One region of the Nonomuraea roseola genome, then DNA from elsewhere that is predicted to be linked to it. Evidence: riboswitches for the same ligand, from Rfam matches in the RefSeq annotation. Region 1 holds a riboswitch; each other region holds the start of a gene.

Region 1 (5,028 bases):
CCCCCATCGGCGAGTGCGGCCAGCAGCAGGTGCGGACTGCCATGCTGGGCGAGCACGTCGGCGAGAGCGGGGTTCCCGATGCTCATAGGGTGAACGATAGGTAGTAGCCCACGGCTTATCAGGCTAATAGCGAATAAATCTCCCGATCAAGACAAAGTTGGCTCGGGTTGGGATGACTCGCTCGGCTGCTGGGTAACGCGCCCAGATCCTGAGACCCTCGTGAATGCGTTCACAAGCCCGGATAGACTCTGAGGGATCCGAGGGGCCCGCTGCCGTGTCCCTCAGCCCGTCGCATGACCCCTAAGGATCCACCTGTGAACAAGCCCGTCGTTCTGGTCGCAGAGGAGCTGTCGGAAGCCGGTCTCGCCGTGCTTGGTGCGGACTTCGAGGTCCGCCACACCGACGGCGCCGACCGCTCCCAGCTCCTGCCCGCGCTCGCCGACGTGGACGCGCTCATCGTCCGCTCCGCCACCCAGGTGGACGCCGAGGCCATCGCCGCCGCCCCGAAGCTGCGCGTCGTCGCGCGCGCCGGCGTCGGCCTGGACAACGTCGACGTCGAGGCGGCCACCAAGGCCGGTGTCATGGTCGTCAACGCGCCGACCTCCAACATCACCAGCGCCGCCGAGCAGACCGTCGCGCTCATCCTGGCCAGCGCCCGCAACACCGCCCAGGCGCACGCAGCGCTCAAGAACGGTGAGTGGAAGCGCTCCAAGTACACCGGCGTCGAGCTGGACGAGAAGATCGTCGCCATCCTCGGCCTCGGCAAGATCGGCCAGCTGGTCGCGCAGCGCCTGCAGCCGTTCGGTGTCGAGCTGATCGCCTACGACCCCTACCTGCCGCCGGCGCGCGCCGCGGCCATGGGCGTCAGGCTGGTCAGCCTCGAGGAGGCCATCAAGACCGCCGACTTCATCACCGTGCACCTGCCCAAGTCGAAGGAGACCCTCGGTCTCATCGGCGACAAGGAACTGCACGAGGTCAAGCCGTCGGTGCGGATCGTCAACGTGGCGCGCGGCGGCATCGTGGACGAGGGCGCCCTCTACTCCGCGATCAAGGAGGGCCGTGTCGCGGGCGCGGGCCTCGACGTCTTCGCCAAGGAGCCCTGCACCGACAGCCCGCTGTTCGAGCTGGACCAGGTCGTCGTCACCCCGCACCTCGGCGCCTCCACCCACGAGGCGCAGGAGAAGGCCGGCACCCAGGTCGCGCGCAGCGTCAAGCTCGCGCTCGCCGGTGAGTTCGTGCCCGACGCGGTGAACGTCCAGGGTGGCGCCGTGGCCGAGGAGGTCAAGCCTGGTCTGCCGCTCGCCGAGAAGCTGGGCCGCGTCTTCACCGCGCTGGCCGGTGAGACCGCCACCAAGCTCGACGTCGAGGTCCGCGGCGAGATCGCCAGCCAGGACGTGCGGGTGCTGGAGCTGGCCGCGCTCAAGGGCGTCTTCACCGACGTCATCGAGGACGCGGTCACCTATGTCAACGCCCCCCTCCTGGCCAAGGAGCGCGGCCTGACGGTCGACCTGATCACCAGCTCGGAGAGCCCCGACTGGAGGAACGTCGTCAGCGTCCGGGGCGTGCTGGCCGACGGCCGTACCGTCTCGGTGTCGGGAACGCTCTCGGGCCCGCGTCAGGTCACCAAGATCGTCGAGGTCAACGGCTACGAGATGGAGATCGAGCCGACCGACCACCTGGCCTTCCTCACCTACACCGACCGTCCCGGCATCGTCGGCGTCGTCGGCAGGCTGCTGGGCGAGCACGGCATCAACATCGCCTCGATGCAGGTGGCGCGCGACGTCAAGGGCGGCAAGGCGCTCATCGCCCTGACCGTCGACTCGGCGATCCCCGCCGACGTGGTCGACCAGATCGTGGCCGAGATCGGCGCCGACAGCGGCCGCTCGGTCGACCTGACCGACTGACCGTCTCTCGCATGGAACGCCCTCCCGCACACCGCGGGAGGGCGTTCGCGCGTTCCGGGGTAGCCGTCAACGATGTCTCATATCGTGAGATATTCGGACGTCCTACGAGACAGTCTGGACCGTGCCAGGTACTTTTGAAGTAATGCGCTGGGTACTCGTACTTATTACCTGCCGCGACGGGGCCTGTTAGGGCAGGTCGACGACCCGTCGCGGTGAGCGGCGTCGTGTCGGCCACAAGTCCCTTCGTCCGGTCCGTGACCCGGACCGCACGAGCTCAGGCCCGGTCGGATTCGCGACCGGAGTCCGACGTCCGATTCATACGCGTCCGCGAAATGAGATGAGTCACGTGTACGACATGTACCCATGGAACCGTGCAGAAGAGCGTGAGGAAGAGGCGGCTGAGGCCGTCCAGACCGCGCTGGACCGCAGAGACAACGGCGGTTCCCCCTCCCCTCGCTGATCCGGGCCGTTCCGGTGGAGGTCCCCCTGCTCCACCGGGGCGACCCCACCGCTGACACTTTCCGCAGGAGCGCAGTCGTCCCCCCGCGCCTGCCGTGGTGGCGAGGGCGCGAGGGGACGGCCTTGTACGGGCGTGCCGCCGCCTACAGGGTGGCGGTCAGCATCGCGGGGGCGGGTTCCTGCTTGGCCTTTGCCTGCTTCATCGCGAGCGCCACACCCTTGGGGTCTGGACGCACCGCGCCGACGAACGCCTGCCGTCGCCAGGCGCTGAGCTTCTCCTCCTTCACCACGTCACCCGAGCGGGGTGCGTGCACCATGTGTCCCGGCCTGGAGATCATGCCCACGTGGCCGAGGCCGCTGAAGAAGACCAGGTCGCCGGGCTTGAGGTTGTCCCACGAGATCTTCCTCGAGAAGGCCCGGTACTGGTCGGCGGCCACCCTGGGCAGTTCGATGCCCGCCTTCTCGTAGGCCTTGAGCATCAGGCCCGAGCAGTCGTAGCCGCCGGAGCCCGTGCCGCCCCAGACGTACGGCGTGCCGCGCTTGGCCAGCGCGAACTTGAGGGCGACCCGCCAGGCGGGGGTGGATTGTTCGCTGAGTCGCGCCTTCTTGACGTCGGCGCCGGTGATGCTGCTCGCCGAGCTCTTGCCGGTGGCGGAGCTCGAGGGGGTGTCGGAGCCGGTGGTGTCCGCGACGGCGGGGGATGCCGTCACGAGGGCTCCTGCGGCGAGAAGACCGCAGAGGGCAGCGGTCGTGGTGATGCGAGACAGGGGACTGTCCTTCCACGTGGCCGACCGGGTTAGCTGACGGGCTCGGGCGTGGAAGCCGCCCTACGGCGTGGGGACACCGATTCGCCCCAGGGGGAAATGGGTCCCCGGCTCCGTGCGACTCCGCAACGGATTAGGCAGCACGGACTCTAACGAAAGGGTCAAAGCACCGCAAACAGGACAAAACTGGACGTCCGGCAAGTGAGATGAGTGTTCGTCCATCGAGACGAGCCGGTAAGGTACCGCCCATGGAGTCGCGCAACATTCGTCTGGCCGTCATCCCCGGCGACGGGATCGGCACCGAGGTCGTCGCCGAAGGGCTCAAGGTCCTCGAGGCGGTCGGCGTCAAGATCGAGTCCACGCACTACGATCTGGGCGCCACCCGCTACCACGCCACCGGGGAGACCCTGAGCGACGAGGTCCTGCAGGAGCTGCGCGGCTACGACGCCATCCTGCTCGGCGCCATCGGCGACCCCAGCGTGCCGCCGGGCATCCTCGAGCGCGAACTCCTGCTACGCCTGCGTTTCGAGCTCGACCACTACGTCAACCTGCGCCCGGTCAAGCTCTTCCCCGGCGTGGAGACCCCGCTGGCCGACACCCTCCCTGGCGACATCGACATGGTCGTCGTCCGCGAGGGCACCGAGAGCCTCTACGCGGGAGCCGGTGGCGTCCTGCGCCGTGGCACGCCCCACGAGATCGCCACCCAGGAGTCGCTCAACACCGCCTTCGGCGTCGAGCGCGTGGTCCGCTACGCCTTCGCCAGGGCCGCCGAGCGGCCGCGCAAGAAGCTCACCCTGGTCCACAAGACCAACGTGCTCACCTACGCGGGCGACCTGTGGCAGCGCACGGTCAACAGGATCGCGCCCGAGTTCCCCGAGGTCACCACCGACTACCAGCACATCGACGCGGCCTCGATGTTCTTCGTCAACCAGCCCGAGCGCTTCGACGTGATCGTCACCGACAACCTCTTCGGCGACATCATCACAGACATCGGCGCCGCCATCGCCGGTGGCATCGGCCTGGCCGCCAGCGGCAACATCAACCCCGACCGCACCGCGCCCAGCATGTTCGAGCCGGTCCACGGCAGCGCCCCCGACATCGCGGGCCAGGGCAAGGCCGACCCGACGGCCACCATCCTGTCGGTCGCCATGATGCTCGACCACCTCGGCCTGACCGAGGAGGCGGCCCGCGTCGAGCAGGCCGTCGCCGACGACATCGTGGAGCGCCTGGCCGGATGGGCCGGCCGCACCACGCACGAGATCGGTGACGACATCACCGCACGAGTATCCGGCGGCGCCTGACCGTCGTGTGCACCCCCAGCCCGGCGGCCTCGCAGCCGCCGGTGCTCCATTGACGCCTGGCGGCCAGCGAGAACCGCCAGGCGTTTGCTGTAGGTTCCCGTTACCCGGTCCAGCGCAAAATGGACTCAGGGCAAATCTCGCGAAAAGAGAAGGATTTCCGTCATGACCACCGCTCAGAAGCTCAGCTTCGATGTGCAGCTCTCCGACCACGCTCGCACTGCGGCAGAGCGTGAGCAGGTACTGGCGAGTCCGGGGTTCGGGCAGGTCTTCACCGACCACATGATCTCGATCGACTACACCGAGGGCGAGGGCTGGCACGACGCGCGGCTCCAGCCGTACGGGCCGTTGGTCCTCGACCCCGCGACCTCCGTCTTCCACTACGCGCAGGAGCTGTTCGAGGGCCTGAAGGCGTACCGCCAGGCCAACGGTTCGATCGTGACCTTCAGGCCGTACGCGAACGCGACCCGCTTCAACGCCTCCTGCCTGCGCATGGCCATGCCCGAGCTGCCCGAGGACACCTTCGTCGAGTCCCTCGAACTGCTCACCCAGACCGACCGTGACTGGGTGCCCACGAGCGAGGGCCACAGCCTCTACCTGCGG
Region 2 (5,028 bases), on a different contig from region 1:
CGCGGTCGTCACGTCCAGGGTGCGGCTGTTCGACACGGCGACGGGGAACAAGCTGGGGACGCTGCCCAGGTACCAGAACTTCATCGGCTTCAGCGGCGATGGAGACAAGGTCCTGACCAGCGCCGACGGCGACGAGTCTGTGATGGAGATGCACGTCTTCGACCTGGCGGGCAGGCGGCTGCTGTCGGGCACGCCGCCGCAGCTGGTTTCCAGCAACGGCCCCTACGCGCTCAGCGCCGACGGCAGGACCATCGCGGTGCATGTGGCGGGGTCGAAGGTCGCGCTGTACGACCTGCACTCCGACCAGATGGTCAGCAGCCACCTGATCAAGCTGCCCAAGGAGGGGACGGTCCACAAGCTGGACTGGACGGGCGACAACCAGGTCACCCTGCACGTCTCGCAGTACCCGGAGGGCAAGGCGACCAGGATGACGGTGATGCAGCACGACGTGACGTCGGGGGCGACGCGCGTCCGTGACAGCTACTCGATGCTGAAGGACACGTTCGTCTTCGCCGCCTGCGGCGGCTGAGCGGTCCCCCTGCCCGCGGCGCGCTGAAGGTGTGGCGCCGCGGGCCTTCCCCCGTCGCCGGACGGCAGGAGGGCGGTGGGCTCGCGGATGTGAATCCGCAGAAGGTTCCGGCCGCCCTGCGGCACAATGCCTGCATGAAGGACCGGACCGTGCGGATCTCGAAGTACCTCGCCAGGCACCTGCGCCACGATCCGGGCGCGATCGGGATCACGCTGGACGCGCAGGGCTGGGTCCCGATCGACGATCTGCTGGAGGCGGCGGCCCGCCACGGCTTCCCCATCACCAGGGAGGAGCTCTCCCTGGTGGTGTCGGACAACGACAAGCAGCGGTACGCCATCGAGGGTGACCAGATCAGGGCGAGCCAGGGGCACTCGGTGGCGGTCGATCTCGGGCTGGAGGCCGTCGAGCCTCCGGAGATTCTTTACCACGGGACCGTCCCTCGCAGCCTCGGCGCCATCAAGGCGTCGGGGCTGCTGCCGATGTCGAGGCAGCACGTCCACCTGTCGGCCGACAGGGACACGGCCGTGCGGGTCGGCGCGAGGCGGGGGGTTCCCGTGGTGCTGGTCGTCGCGGCGGGGGAGATGCACGCGGGCGGACACGAGTTCAGGGTCAGCGCCAACGGGGTGTGGCTGGTGGCAGCCGTCCCGCCGGCGTTCCTCCGCTTCCCCGGCTGACACCGCCGGATGTGACGGTTTCCCGGCCGGGGCGGGATGGGGGATCCCCAGGGGAGCGTGACGGGTTGGCGGGGGGCAGGGGCTTGCCCCGGAAGGGGGATGACAGGTCGACGCGGGGACCGTGGACGGGTGAGAGCGTCGGAGGGATCGTCACCCGGAACGCGATCCGCCCCGGTCCCCCGGGTGCCATCCGCCGGTCAGGAGACAGGCAGGCGCACCCGGAGACCGGGGCTGGGGAATCGCGAGGGGACTACGCGCCCGAGTACTGCGGGTAGCCGTACCCGACGACCTGCGACTTCGGACGGACACGCTGCTCGACGGCGCCGTTTCCCGTGTTGCCCTCGACCGTGGTGATCGTGCCGTTGCCGTTGTCCTTCTCCACGAAACCGACGTGGTTGATGGAGCTGATGCTCTTGCTGCCGCTCCAGGAGAAGAAGACGACCGCGCCGGGCTTGGGAGTGGTGCCCCAGCGCTCGTTGTTCTTGAACCACTTGGCGTGGGCGACGGTGTAGGCGTCCCAGCCGACCTGGGGACGGGCGCCGGTCATCTCACCGACCCAGGAGACGAACATCGCGCACCACGCGGCGTTGGCGTACGCACGGGGGCTGCCGCCGTCACGGGCGACGGTCTCCTTGGCGCGCTGGGAGTTGACGTACCACTGCTGGAACTTGGTGCCGCCGCCGGAGGAGTTCTCCTTGACGCCGATCTGCTTCTTCGCCTCGGCCAGGACGGCGCTGGCGGTCGGCATGGCGGGGACGCGCTGCTGCTGCTTGACGGCGGCCTGCTTGCCGTCGGTCTTCGCGGCCATGGCGGCCACGTGGGACTTGTCCTGGGGGGCGGGAGCGGTGTCGGCCTGGGCGGCCTGCGTGGGAACAAGAGTGCCTGCGAGAACCGCGGCGCCGAGGGCGGCGTGGGCGTAGGTCATCTTGGGGGCACGGCTACGACGGTGCTTGGCCATGAAAAGGGGAGTCTCCTTGCTCAGCTTCATGCCGCTTACCGGGTTAGCTGACGGGTTCGGACGTGAAGCTGCCCTACGGCACGGTGTGCCGATTCACCCCAGAAGGATTGGGTCCCCGGTTCCGCATGGTGCGGATTCAGCGGTCACAGGCATAGGACCTGTGAGTGTTTTGCAATGTCAGGCAATGTCCGGTTCGTCCGGTTTATGCCTGGAGTGACCCCAAGGTAATACATGAGGCAAGTTGGATACAAATTGATAAAGGTCCCGCGATCATCTACGGTCAGGTCATGTCGCCCCAGGACCTGTTCAACCACGGCCTGCAGGAGGACGGACGCCGTCCACGCGAAGCTCGAAGATGGTATCTCCTGGCCATCGAGTCAGGGCACCAGGAGGCCGCCCGCAGAGCGGCCTTCAACCTCGCCCTCATCGAGGATGAGGACGGCCGGATCGACGAGGCCCGGCACTGGTACGGCAGGGCCGCCACCCCCCGGGCGATGTTCAACCTCGGGGTCCTCGAGGAGGGCTGTGGCAACGCCGAAGCCGCTCGCCAATGGTACGCAAAGGCGGTGGAAAGTGGCCACCCGGAGGCCGCCCCCCGGGCGATGTTCAACCTCGGGCTGATGGAGGACCGGGCGGGCCACCGCGCGAGGGCCCGCGGCCACTACCTGATGGCCGTCGGCTCCGGCCACGAGGAGGCGGCCACGAGGGCCCGCGCCAACCTCGAGGCGCTCAGCGAGCACCCAGCCTGACCCTGGCCTCCTCCAGCATGCGCATCATCGCCAGGCTCTCGTCCAGCGGCATGATCGCGCTCTCCGTCCTGCCCTCCGCCAGGGCCTCGCGCACCTCGCGGATCTCGCCCGCGTAGCCGTTCAGGGCGGGGTCGAGCACGTGCTCCTCGGTCTCGAACCCGGGGCCCGACAGCGTGATGCGCTGGGGCGCCCAGAACGGCGCGGCGATGTCGGCGCGCAGCCCCGTGCCCACCACCGTCGCGGTGTTGGCCAGCGGGCTGATGAGCGAGGTGTCGAGCAGCGCGCGAGCCCCGCCCTCGTAGGTCAACAGCGCCCCCACCTCGGCGTCGACGCCCGAAGGAGCGAGCGATCCTGTGAGATGCGTCTCAGCGGGCTCGCCGAGCAGCAACTGCGCCAGTCCGAAGGGGTAGATGCCCAGATCGAGCAGGACCCCGCCGCCCAGCACGGGGTTCCAGAGGCGGTGCTCCTCCTGGTAGGGCAGGACGAAGCCGAAAGAGGCCTGGACCGAGCGCAGCGCCCCGAACCGCTCCTCTGTCAGCAACCCCCTGATCAGCGGGTTGAAGCGCATCCACATGGCCTCCATGAGGAAGACGCCCGCCTGCCTGGCCAGCTTCACCATCCGCTCGGCGTCGGCCAGCGAGGCCGCCAGCGGCTTCTCGCACAGCACGGCCTTGCCCGCCGCGATCGCCGCCTCGGCCACCTCCAGGTGCTGGGCGTGCGGGGTGGCCACGTAGACCACGTCCACCGCGGGATCGGCGCACAACTCGGCGTAGGAGCCGTAGGCCGACTCCGCGCCCAGGGTCGCGGCCAGCTGCGCCGCCCTCCCCCTGTCGCGCGAGCCCACCGCGGCCACCCGCATCCCGGGCTCCGCGGCGATCACCGCGCCGACAGTCCTGGCGATCCCACCGGTCGCCGCGATACCCCAAGCCAGATCAGCCATGAGAGCCTCCTTCAGAGGTCAATCATGAAGGATCGCGGGACGGCTCGCGCCGGGCGGGGCGCCTGCCGTCGCGCTCACTGACGCTCAACCCATCCAGTCGAAGGTGGCGGGGTCGGGACCGATGCGCCTGCCGGTGTTCATGGCGCCGATCGCCGCCATGTCCTCGGCGTCGAGTGTGAAATCGAACACCTCGATGTTCTCCCTGATCCGCTCGGGTGTGACGGACTTGGGGATCACCACGTTGCCGAGCTGGATGTGCCAGCGCAGCACGACCTGGGCGGGCGACTTGGCGTGCTTCATCGCGAGCTTGGCCAGCCCCGGATCGTCGAGCAGGCCCTTGCCCTGGCCCAGCGGGCTCCACGCCTCGGTGAGGATGCCGTTGGCCTCGTGGAAGGCGCGCAGCTCCTTCTGCTGGAAGTGCGGGTGCAGCTCGATCTGGTTGATCGAGGGCACGATCTCGGTCTCGCTCATGAGCCGCTCGAGGGTCTCGATGGTGAAGTTCGACACACCGATCGCGCGGATCCTGCCGTCCCGGTAGAGCCGTTCGAGCGTCTTCCACGCCTGGACGTACTTGTCCTGCGAGGGCACCGGCCAGTGGATGAGGTAGAGATCGAGGTAGTCGAGGCCGAGCTTGCCCAGGCTGGTCTCGAAGGCCGCCTCGGCGTTGTCGTGCTCGTCGTTCCAGAGCTTGGTGGTGATGAACAGCTTCTCGCGCGGCACGCCCGACCTGGCGATCGCGCGCCCCACCCCCTCCTCGTTGAAGTAGAGCTTGGCGGTGTCGATGCTGGTGTAGCCGGCCGCTACGGCGGTGCTCACCGCCCGCTCGGCCTCGTCGTCTGGCACCTGCCAGACACCGAAGCCGAGCTGCGGAATCTGAACACCGTCGGTGTTGAGAAGCAGTGAGTTCATGTTCATCTCTCCATTGTTCACTCTGAGTTAGCTGACGCTTCGGGTGGGCGTCCTACCGTGGCGCGTGTCGTGAGAGAACAGGAATCCGTGGCCTGGGTGGAGTCGCCACTACAGATGCTGTGCGCGGTCGAGGCCCACCACGCCGGGCTGCTGGGTGACCGCACGCTGGTGGTGCCGCGAGCGGGCCTGCGTCCGCTCGCCGCGACCAGGCGCGAGCTGGTGGGGCTCGCCCTGCCCGAAGGGCTGGAGCTGGCCAAGCCGCAGGAGCG
Region 3 (5,028 bases), 1.3 Mb from region 1:
TACCTGAAGCGGCTCGTGGTCGGCGGCATCGAGAAGGTCTTCGAGATCAACCGCAACTTCCGCAACGAGGGCGCCGACTCCACGCACAACCCCGAGTTCACGATGCTCGAGGCGTACGGCACCTACCTCGACTACAACGACATGGCCGATCTCACGCAGCGGATGTACCAGAAGGCGGTCGTCGCCGCGCTGGACACCACCGTGGTCGTGCACGACGGGGTCGAGGTCGACCTGGGGCTCGAGCGGTGGCCCAGGATCACGCTGTACGGCTCGGTCTCCTCGGCCCTCGGCGAGGAGATCACCACCGACACCCCGCTCGACCAGGTACGCAAACTCGCCGACAAGCGGCAGATCCACTGGGACCAGAAGTGGGGCCAGGGCAAGCTCGTCCAGGAGCTGTTCGAGGAGCTCGTCGAGCACACGCTCGTCCAGCCGACGTTCGTCATGGACTACCCGCTGGAGACCTCCCCGCTCACCCGCCAGCACCGCGACAACCCGCTGCTCACGGAGAAGTGGGACCTGATCGGGTTCGGCACCGAGCTGGGCACGGCCTACTCCGAGCTGGTCGACCCGATCGAGCAGCGCCGCCGCCTCACCGAGCAGTCGATCCTCGCCGCGGGGGGCGACCCCGAGGCGATGCAACTGGACGAGGACTTCCTGCAGGCGCTCGAGTACGCGATGCCGCCGACGGGCGGGATGGGCGCGGGCATCGACCGGATGATCATGGCCTTCACCGGCAAGAACATCAGGGAGACCATCCTCTTCCCCCTGGTGAAGCCCTCCTCCCACTAGAGCGTGGCCGGGCGGGCACGGGCGCACCCAGGAGGCCAGGGGTGGCGGGCGGGCGTCGGCTCGGGCCGTGGATGATCTCACCGATCGTCGGGCAGGCCGTCAGGGGTCAGGGCAGGAGGACCAGGCGGCCGCGGACGCCGCCGGAGGACAGGCGCGCGTGGGCGTCGGCGGCCTTCTCCAGCGGGTAGGTGCCGGCGACCCTGGTGGTGAGGCGGCCGAGCTCCGCCAGCCGTACGATCTCGGCCAGCTGCCGCGGTTCCTCCCTGAAGAACACCGTCGCCACGTCCGTCCCGCGCAGCGGGACGGGGGCGACGCCCGCCGACAGCGCGATGAAGGCGCCGCCGTCGCGCAGGGCGTCCAGCCCTGCCAGCCCGGTGATCGCGGCGTCGATCACCGCGTCCACGCCGCCCGGCACCTGCCTTCTGACCGCCTCGGCGAGGTTCTCCTCGCGCGAGACGAACCATTCGGCTCCGAAGCCGCGCACCAGCTCCTCGTCCTGCCGTCCGGCGGTGGCGACGACGCGCAGGCCCCTGGCCGCGGCGAGCTCCACCGCGTACCCTCCGACCGCGCCCGCGGCCCCGGTGACCAGCACGGTGTCGCCCTGGCGCAGGTGCGCCCTGTCGAGGGACTGCCAGGCCGTCAGCGCGTTGAGCGGCAGCGTGGCAGCCTCGGCCGCCGAGACGCCCCGCGGCGCGAGCGCCGCCGCGCGGGCGTCGACCACCACGTACTCCGCCTGCGCCTTGGTAGGCGACTCCAGCCTGCTCGCCAGGGCGATGACCTCCTGCCCAAGGGCGAAGGCGGCGCCCTCGCCCACCTGGTCGATCACGCCCGCCGCGTCGAAGCCGAGCCCGTAGGCGTCGAGCTTCCTGGCGACGCCGTAGTCGGCGAGCGTTCCCGCCGCCACCGCCAGGTCGAAGGGGTTCACCCCCGCGGCGGCGACCTTGATCCGTATCTGGCCGCGGCCCGCCTGGGGGAGTGGGGCCTCGATGAGCCGAGGCGAGCCGGAGCCGCCGATGAGTGCACGCATGGTCGTCATGTCATCGAATCTAGGGAGAGCTACTCTCTTCGGGTAAGAAGGCACCTGGAAGTGCGTAACCAACCGGAGGGAGCCCATATGGCGACCGTCACTGCGGCCGAGCGCAGGGCCGAGGCCAAGCGGGCCTATGACGCCTACGTCGCGGCCTGCCCTTCGAGGAAGCTGCTCGACACGCTCAGCGACAAGTGGGTGAGCCTGGTGCTCAACGCGCTGGCCGACGGGTCGAAGCGCTACAGCGACCTGGCGAGGACGATCGCCGGCGTGAGCCAGAAGATGCTCACCCAGACCCTTCGCGGGCTCGAGCGCGATGGTCTGGTCACCAGGACGGTGACGGCGGCGGTGCCGGTAAGGGTCGACTATCGGCTCACGTCGCTCGGAGAGAGCCTGCTTCCGCTCATGGCCGCCATCAAGCAGTGGGCCGAGAGTCACATCGACGACGTGGAGGCGGCGCGCCTTCGATATGACGCCGATTCTGAGAATTCGCCGTGAAATTCATGAGACGGGCGGATTGCAGTAAGGGGCCTGTGGACCGTTCTCGGCACTCCAGGCGAGGAATGTTCGTCGTATAGAAACGATCAAGTCAATGGCGGTCGTCAAGTATGGAACGAAACGACCTTGACGACCTTTCCAGTCTGCGTTTACCTTCTGCGAGACGAGCAGCCTGCTTGAGCCGAGACGTCTCCGAGTTTGTGCTGTTGGGGGGAGGGCTCCCGATGGATGTGCTCACTGAAGGCGTCGAGCTGAGCCAGGACGACCTGGATCTCCTCGCGCAGTTGGCCAAGGGTGTCACGGTCGACCGCGTGGGGCGGGCCCTGGAGATCAGCGGACGGACCGTGCGCCGCCGCCTGCGCGGCATCTGCGACAGGATCGGCGTCGCCACGGCGATCGAGGCGGTGGCCTGGGCCGCGCGCCGAAGACTGATCTAGGCGCGTCAGTCCGCGATGCGCACGGCTCCGGCGAACGGGCGGTTTCCGAGGGCGGCGATGCGGACGACGTCGCCGGTGCGGGGCGCGTGGACCATCATCCCGCCGCCGATGTAGATGCCCACGTGGTGCAGGTCGTTGTAGAAGAAGACCAGGTCACCGGGGCGCATCTGCTCGCGTGTGATGTGGGTGCCCGCCGTCCACTGGTCGCCCGTGTAGTGCGGCAGGCTGATGCCGACGCGCTGGTAGGCGGCCATCACCAGGCCCGAGCAATCGTAGGAGTTGGGGCCTTCCGCGCCCCACACGTACGGCTTGAGCTGCTGCGTGAGAGCCCAACGCGCGGCCTCGGCCGCCTTGCCGCTGCCGATGATCGGCAGGTTGACCCTGGTGGCCCTGGTGCCAGGCTGACCGGCCTCGCCGATCGCCCGCTTGAACAGGTTGCTCTCGACCTTGGTCACCATCGTGGTGATCTTGCTGCGCTTCTCGCCGAGGTCGTCGACGAGCTTTTGCACCTCGGCCAGTCGTGTCTTGGCCGTCGCCTTGGCCCGCTCGGCGGCGGCGATGGAGTCGGCCAGCTCCTTGACCTCCTGGCCCTGCTGCTGCCCGAGGGCGTAGAAGGTGGCGGCTCCGTCAAGGAAGGAGTCAGGGTCGGCGGAGGTGGCGAAGGCCAGGCCGTCGGTGAAGCCGCCGCTCATGTAGGTGCTCTCGGCCAGGAGCGTGGCGCGCGCCCGCTTGGCGGCCAGGTCGGCCTCGCTGGTGGCAAGGATCTTCTTGGCCACCTCAGCGGACTTCTTGACGCTCTTGAGCTTCTCGCGCTGGCCGTTGTACTGCTCGGTCAGCGTCTCGATGTCGTTGTGGAGCTTCTCGACCTGCTCGGAGAGCTCCTTCAGCGTCGGCTTGGGGTCGGCGGCGGCCGAGCCGAGCGGGACGGTGAGAGCCAGGACGACCATCGCCGCGCCCACGATGGCGAACCGTTTGCGCAGGGCGCCGGGTTCGTGGGGGCGGGCGTGCTTGCCCGCGGTCTTCCCCTCGTGGGTACGCGTGCGCTTCACCAACCGGCTCCTCTCGTTGCCGCCTACCGGGTTAGCTGACGGGTTCGGGCCGGAGCAGCCCTACCGAGCACGTGCTCGGACTCACCCCATTGGCGGTGCTGGCCGCCGGCGGGTCCCCGGCTCCCCGGGTTGCGGGGATTAGGCGCGTCTCCACGCGTGTCGCGTGGGGGACATCGTCGCTGGACACTAGTGCAAGCCAGGTTCCTGCTCAACCAGAACTGCCAATCCCGTAGAGGTTGTGCAACCGAAGCGTCACGGCGTGATCACGCGAAAGCCCGATCTACCAGGGCATTGCAAGCGTATTGCCCGGCTTTAGGTGGATTTGTCGGACTGTTACTCCAGCGCTGCGCACTGTGTGCGACTTGCTACAGCGCGTCATGTGACGGTAGTTAAGGATGGGCCGAAACGGGCTGGGTACGCTGAAGGGCCATGGAGCAGGTCGCCGAGCGCACCCCGAAGGACACCGAGATCGTCGTGAGGCGCGCCCGCACGCCCGACGTCAGAGCCATCAGGCGCCTGGTCGACACGTACGCGGGGGCGGGCCCCCGGTTGCTGGAGAAGGCCACCGTCACGCTGTACGAGGACGTCCAGGAGTTCTGGGTCGCCGATCGCGGCGGCGAGGTCGTGGGCTGCGGCGCGCTCCACGTGCTGTGGGAGGATCTGGCGGAAATCCGAACGGTCGCCGTCGACCCCGAATACAGGGGTGCGGGAATCGGTCACCGTATTGTTACCGCACTGGTCGCGACGGCCCGTGACCTGGGTCTGCGCAGGGTCTTCTGCCTGACTTTCGAGGTCGACTTCTTCGCACGCCATGGCTTCGTCCCGATCGAGGGCGCACCTGTATCACCCGAGGTCTATGCCGAGTTGCTGGCTTCCTACGACGAAGGGATCGCGGAGTTTCTCGATCTTGAACATGTGAAGCCCAACACCCTTGGCAACACCCGGATGTTGCTCCATCTGGACACGGTTGACTCAGACGTTGACCAAGGGGAAAGGTGATTGTTGATACTCATGTCGATACGTTGGGCAACAGCAAGCATGTGTCCTGACATGTGCCACATGCGCCATCGAAGCGAGGTGACACGGTGAGCACCGGACAGCCGCCGTATCCACAGGACCAGCCTGAAGACAATTCCGCTGGGACTCATGGATACGGTCAGCAGAACGCGGGACGCCAGGGCGACCCCGATCCAGACGCGACGATCGTGGGCTATCGCCAAGACGG
Region 4 (5,028 bases), 900 kb from region 1:
GAGCAGGCCGAGGTCGCCGCGACCGTGGCCGAGCTGTCCCCGCTGGGCGAGGTGAGCGGCGTGGCGGGCGACGTCCGCGCGGAGGCCGACGTCGCCAGGCTGGTGGAGGGCGCGATCACGGCGATGGGCGGGGTCGACGTCCTGATCAACAACGCCGGTACGGCATGGCGCGAGCCGTTCCTCGAGATCACCCCCGACCACTGGGACACGATCATCGCGGTGAACCTGCGCGGCATGTTCCTCGTCGCCCAGGCCGTGGCGCGCCACCTGGTGGAGCGCGGCGAGGGCGGCGTCATCCTCAACATGTCCTCGACCAACGGCCTCGGCGGCGAGGCCGACTACGCCCACTACAACGCCTCCAAGGGCGGCGTCCTGCTTCTCACCAGGACCATGGCCGTCGAGCTGGGCAGGCACGGCATCAGGGTGAACGCGCTGTGCCCCGGCTACATCAGGACGCCGCTCAACTCGGCGATCTCGGCCGGGCTCGACGGCGACTTCGTCTCGTCGTACGAGCGTGACCACATCCCGCTCGGGCGCGCCGGGTTCGCGGAGGAGGTCGCGGCGGGGTACGCCTTCCTGGCCTCCGACGACGCGGCGTTCGTCCACGGCACCGAGCTGGTCATCGACGGCGGTCAGCTGGCGATCATGTGATGGACCTGCGGCCCTGGCGTCGCCGGACGACACGTCGAGGACACGGCCGACGCCGATCGCCGGTCACGACTCCCCCTTGCCAAGCCATCGCGCGACAGGGCTATCATCGCCATATGGCGATCAATGATGGTGGCCGGTGTGTGAGCGCCGACATCGCGGCAGGACTGCCGCCGGCGGCGGCGCTGTTCCACTCCCTGGCCGATGAGACCCGGCTGCGCATCGTGGCCAGACTGGCCCGAGGCGAGGCGCGGGTGGTGGATCTGACCGGCGAGCTCGGGCTGGCGCAGTCCACCGTCTCCAAACACCTGGCCTGTCTTCGCGACTGCGGCCTCGTCGACTACCGCGCCGAAGGACGGCAGTCGTTCTACTCGCTGACGCGGCCAGAGCTGATGGACCTGCTCGCCTCGGCCGAACAGCTCCTGTCCGCCACCGGTCACGCGGTCGCCCTGTGCCCGATGCCCGGCCTGGCAGCGCAGCCGAGGCCGTCGTGACCGCGCTGAACATGCCGGGTCTCGGGCCGTCCGCCGACCGGCGCGAGGCGCTACGGCGCCGCATCCGCCTGCTGGTCGCCGCGACGATCACCTACAACGTGGTCGAGGCCGCGGTGGCCATCACCGCGGGCACCGTCGCCTCCTCCGCCGCGCTGGTCGGCTTCGGCCTCGACTCGATCGTGGAGGTCGCCTCGGCCGCCGCGGTGGCCTGGCAGTTCTCCGGCGCCGCCCATGAAGAGCGCGAGAGGACCGCCCTGCGCGTCATCGCGCTGTCGTTCTTCGCCCTGGCCGCCTACGTCACCTTCGACGCCGTACGCGCCCTGCTCGGCACCGGCGAGGCCGACCACTCCACGCCCGGCCTGATCCTGGCCGGGCTCAGCCTGGTCGTCATGCCCTTCCTGTCGGCCGCCCAGCGGCGCGCGGGTCACGAGCTCGGCTCCGCCTCGGCCGTGGCCGACTCCAAGCAGACGCTGCTGTGCACCTACCTGTCGGCGGTGCTCCTGGCCGGGCTGGCGCTCAACAGCCTGTTCGGCTGGTCATGGGCCGACCCCGTCGCCGCCCTCGTGATCGCCGCGGTGGCGGTCAAGGAGGGTCGTGAAGCCTGGCGCGGGGACGCCTGCTGCGCTCCGCATCCGCTCGCCACCGACCTCTCAGCCCCGGATTCGGCCTCGGCCGGGTGCGCCGACGGCTGCTGCCCGAACGACCGAAAGGACGACTGATGCTCGGCCGCCGGATGCCCGCCCGCGTGCGGGCCGCCTACGACAGCGAGATGAACGCCGCCCGCACCGCCGACCCGCAGGCCCGGTGGCGACATCTGGAACGGGCGCACATCATCTCCCAGCCCTGGCCCTGGCCGCACACCCGCAACCACCTCTCGATGCTCGCCCTCGCCGTCGCCCAGCGCGACCGGCGCGAGGCCTTCGGCCAGGTGATCCGGATCATCGTCGCCGCTCCAGGCTCGGCACTGGGCCGCTACCCCGAAGGCAACACCGGCCGCGCCTCCGTGCCGCTCACCCAGCCCCAGCCGATCCCCGCCGACCTGGCCACCCTGCTGTCGAACCTCGCGTCGCCCGGCAAGGAGCGATGACCGGGCTCTGCGGCCGAGCCACACGGCTCGGCCGCAGAGCCCCCTCTACGCGAGCAGGTCCCGGTTCCACCCGGATGACCGGTGGACTCGGCCACCGCCGCCCACCGCGTGGGCCGGTCGCATGCCCCGCATTCGCTTGGCCGCCACAGCGGCGCACAGCAGCGCGACCAGCACGGCGGCCGAAGCGGTCACGTCCTGAACCTGGGGCAGTTCGGACGTCACACCGGCGAACGTCTGCCGAGCGGACACGGAGACGTCCTGCACGGCCGCGGTCTTCATCGGAGGCTCGGACGCGCCGCCGACGGCCGCGCTCTCGACCTGCTCGGAGGCGCTCTCCACGCGCGCGCCGAGGTTCTCCTGCACCTTCCTGGGGAGGCCGTAGCCGACGATCTTGCCCGGGTCACGCTCCTTGCGCTTGAGCCAGACACGGTCGGCGTTGCCCTCGATCGTGAAGACCTTGGCTCCGTCCACCTTCTCGACGATTCCGACATGGTCGATGCCATCGATGCGGTCCCCGCCGGACCAGTCGAAGAAGACGATGGCGCCTGGTTCGGGCTCCTCGCTCCACGCGTCCTGCTGTCTGAACCATTTCGCGTGGTCGACGGTGTAGGCGAACTCTCCGACGTACTCCTCGACACCGGCCTGGTGCGCCGCCCAGGTGACGAACATGTCGCACCAGGGCGCGGTCTTGAAGTAGGAGTCGCTCTTGTCCACGTTGGCGTAGTACCACTCGCCGAACTTGGTGTAGCCGTTGCTCTGTTCCCGGTAGCCGAGATCCCTTTGGGCAGCGTCAAGCAGCCCGTCCACGATGGATGGCATGAGGTTGGGGGAATGCCCTTTCTCCTTGACCGCCTACCGGGTTAGCTGACGGGTTCGGGCCAGGAGTCGCCCTACCACCACGCATGGTGGATTCCCCCCAGGCGTGGATCGCTCCACACCAAGTGGGTCCCCGGTTCCCATGACGGGACGTGCCCGTCACCGATGGGATTCGGCGGCCGACCGGCCGCCCTCGGGGGTGAAGGCAAGTCGCCGGTCAGTACGTTGCGATGTGGCAAGAAGGTAGCGATTTGTTGAACAAACCGCACCATTCCGGACAAAAGATTTACCTTGGACTGGTTTGGACAGCCGTCGACCACACCTCGCTTTTGCCCTCACGAGCTCTCCCCCGCGAGATCACCTCGTCACCATCGAGAGCGACCAGTCGCCACCTGGCACACCTTTTCGGCGCTGTTCACCTGGATCACCGCACACGCCCCCGAAGGACTGCTGCGCCACGGCGACCCGGGCCCCACGCGCCTGCACGCTCACGGTCGCCCCCTGCGCGACCCCGACGACATCGCCGCGAGCTACGTCGAAGATGTCCAACGACCTGGCAGTCCCCGACGTCAGCCCCTGTGGACGCCGCGGTTTCGCTGATCAGACACAAGCAGACTCCCGAGCAGCTCGTCGACCAGGCCTCGTCACCGAACTCGGCGTCAAGGACGGCGGCATCCAAGCCGAGCTCATCCCGCTCGCCGAGTTGACCGGCATCCTGATCAACTCCTTCCGCCACATGCTCGACGACGCCCCAACTACCTCGCACAGCCCGTCGACGTCGAGCCACCCGTCATCCTGGATTCAGAGAGGAACACGGTGGGTCGTCATGAGCCGGGCGGTTCGGGAGACGTGGGCACGGAACCTGACACGCCGATGGAGCCGACAGTGGAGTTTGTTCACCCGGAGTCGGAACGCCGGGCGGCCATGCGCCGGCGCCCCTCGCGCCGCTGCCTCGCGGACGGTGCGTGCGCTCGTGCTGACAAGCCGCCACTTGTGCTGAGGCACGTTGGCAACTGGCATCGGTTGCGGCCTGCTTGCAATGTGCTGTAAATGGCAGAGGCCGGGGTGCGTGGGCAGGGGCGATCACCACGACCGTCCGAGACGACCTGAAGCTCGCGGCGGGGCCGCTGTGGCGTCGGCGCTTCTGGACGCGGCCCGCGGGTGATCCTGGGCACTGGGCTTTCCCCCCGCTCACTCCCTATCGCAACTGATCCAGGGAGCGGCATCGTAGGTTCATGCCATCCTCCCTCCGCCATTTAGCCGCTTGGTTCGCCGCCAACGCCGACAGCATGATCGCGCTGATTCTGGCGGTGGTCATCGGCTCCCTCTCGGTCCTCTCCGACGCGCTGCGCTCCAGCGTCCTGGAGGGCACCACCCTGCTTGTCGTCGCGCTCATAGCCACCGCCTTGCTGCGCGATCGGGCCCGCACGGAGATGCAGTTTCAGCGGCTTGAGCAGTTCATGCACGTGTCCTCCCCGCAGGCGGGCGTTCCGGCAGTCAGCGACGACGAGAATCTGGAATCGCGCTTCACCGATCTGGCCCAACGGCTGGAGGGCACGTTCGCGGAGCTGGAGGAACTCGAAGCCGCCATGCAGGCCCGCGCCGCCATGGCCAGGAGGCTGGCGGCTGAGGCCGAGATGAACTGGATGGAGGCTGAGGCCAGCAGGGAGATGGCGCAGCTGCGCAAGGAAGAGGCCGAGGCATTCGACCGGCTCTTGCATAGCAAGATGGACGTAGTCGCCGAGAAGGTCGATCAGCGAGGGAAGAGAACCCAGCGCCGATACATGCTGTATGGCGTCGCGCTGGGATTCTTCGCCAGCATCGTGCTGGACGCGATGCGATCACTGTTGATTTAAGAGGCTGGGGTCCTGGCCGTACACCTCGGCCCAGACTGCCGCCATCGTCTTGAGGTGCGCGCGCTTCGCCTCACGCTCTCGCCGGGCCTACTCCTCCGTCCTCGACCGACCCCCTCGCCCTGCCGCG

The links. Region 1 has a riboswitch for cyclic di-AMP ahead of ABFX55_RS44035 (C40 family peptidase). Riboswitches for the same ligand answer to the same signal wherever they lie in the genome.
Region 2: it holds a riboswitch for cyclic di-AMP, as region 1 does, so the genes downstream of both, ABFX55_RS22560 (CHAP domain-containing protein) here and ABFX55_RS44035 (C40 family peptidase) in region 1, are expected to answer to the same signal.
Region 3: it holds a riboswitch for cyclic di-AMP, as region 1 does, so the genes downstream of both, ABFX55_RS38075 (C40 family peptidase) here and ABFX55_RS44035 (C40 family peptidase) in region 1, are expected to answer to the same signal.
Region 4: it holds a riboswitch for cyclic di-AMP, as region 1 does, so the genes downstream of both, ABFX55_RS48280 (CHAP domain-containing protein) here and ABFX55_RS44035 (C40 family peptidase) in region 1, are expected to answer to the same signal.

What each region holds. Positions count from the first base shown of each region.
Region 1 covers NZ_BAAAXC010000015.1:4,349,034-4,354,061, forward strand. The annotation lists gene ABFX55_RS44025 (hypothetical protein) at 1-86, opposite strand, end outside; gene serA (phosphoglycerate dehydrogenase) at 315-1,904, shown strand; gene ABFX55_RS44035 (C40 family peptidase) at 2,507-3,073, opposite strand; cyclic di-AMP (ydaO/yuaA leader) riboswitch at 3,134-3,277, opposite strand; gene ABFX55_RS44040 (3-isopropylmalate dehydrogenase) at 3,376-4,428, shown strand; gene ABFX55_RS44045 (branched-chain amino acid aminotransferase) at 4,591-5,028, shown strand, end outside.
Region 2 covers NZ_BAAAXC010000014.1:882,375-887,402, reverse strand. The annotation lists gene ABFX55_RS22570 (WD40 repeat domain-containing protein) at 1-529, shown strand, start outside; gene ABFX55_RS22565 (RNA 2'-phosphotransferase) at 664-1,203, shown strand; gene ABFX55_RS22560 (CHAP domain-containing protein) at 1,454-2,161, opposite strand; cyclic di-AMP (ydaO/yuaA leader) riboswitch at 2,179-2,313, opposite strand; gene ABFX55_RS22555 (SEL1-like repeat protein) at 2,449-2,910, shown strand; gene ABFX55_RS22550 (Gfo/Idh/MocA family protein) at 2,891-3,850, opposite strand; gene ABFX55_RS22545 (aldo/keto reductase) at 3,935-4,759, opposite strand; gene ABFX55_RS22540 (hypothetical protein) at 4,829-5,028, shown strand, end outside.
Region 3 covers NZ_BAAAXC010000015.1:3,095,788-3,100,815, forward strand. The annotation lists gene lysX (bifunctional lysylphosphatidylglycerol synthetase/lysine--tRNA ligase LysX) at 1-792, shown strand, start outside; gene ABFX55_RS38060 (NADP-dependent oxidoreductase) at 899-1,828, opposite strand; gene ABFX55_RS38065 (winged helix-turn-helix transcriptional regulator) at 1,907-2,317, shown strand; gene ABFX55_RS38070 (LuxR C-terminal-related transcriptional regulator) at 2,542-2,754, shown strand; gene ABFX55_RS38075 (C40 family peptidase) at 2,760-3,803, opposite strand; cyclic di-AMP (ydaO/yuaA leader) riboswitch at 3,809-3,958, opposite strand; gene ABFX55_RS38080 (amino-acid N-acetyltransferase) at 4,233-4,802, shown strand; gene ABFX55_RS38085 (RDD family protein) at 5,009-5,028, shown strand, end outside.
Region 4 covers NZ_BAAAXC010000015.1:5,252,529-5,257,556, reverse strand. The annotation lists gene ABFX55_RS48300 (SDR family NAD(P)-dependent oxidoreductase) at 1-651, shown strand, start outside; gene ABFX55_RS48295 (ArsR/SmtB family transcription factor) at 765-1,142, shown strand; gene ABFX55_RS48290 (cation efflux transmembrane domain-containing protein) at 1,154-1,861, shown strand; gene ABFX55_RS48285 (DUF3703 domain-containing protein) at 1,861-2,229, shown strand; gene ABFX55_RS48280 (CHAP domain-containing protein) at 2,275-3,048, opposite strand; cyclic di-AMP (ydaO/yuaA leader) riboswitch at 3,064-3,233, opposite strand; gene ABFX55_RS48275 (hypothetical protein) at 4,281-4,901, shown strand.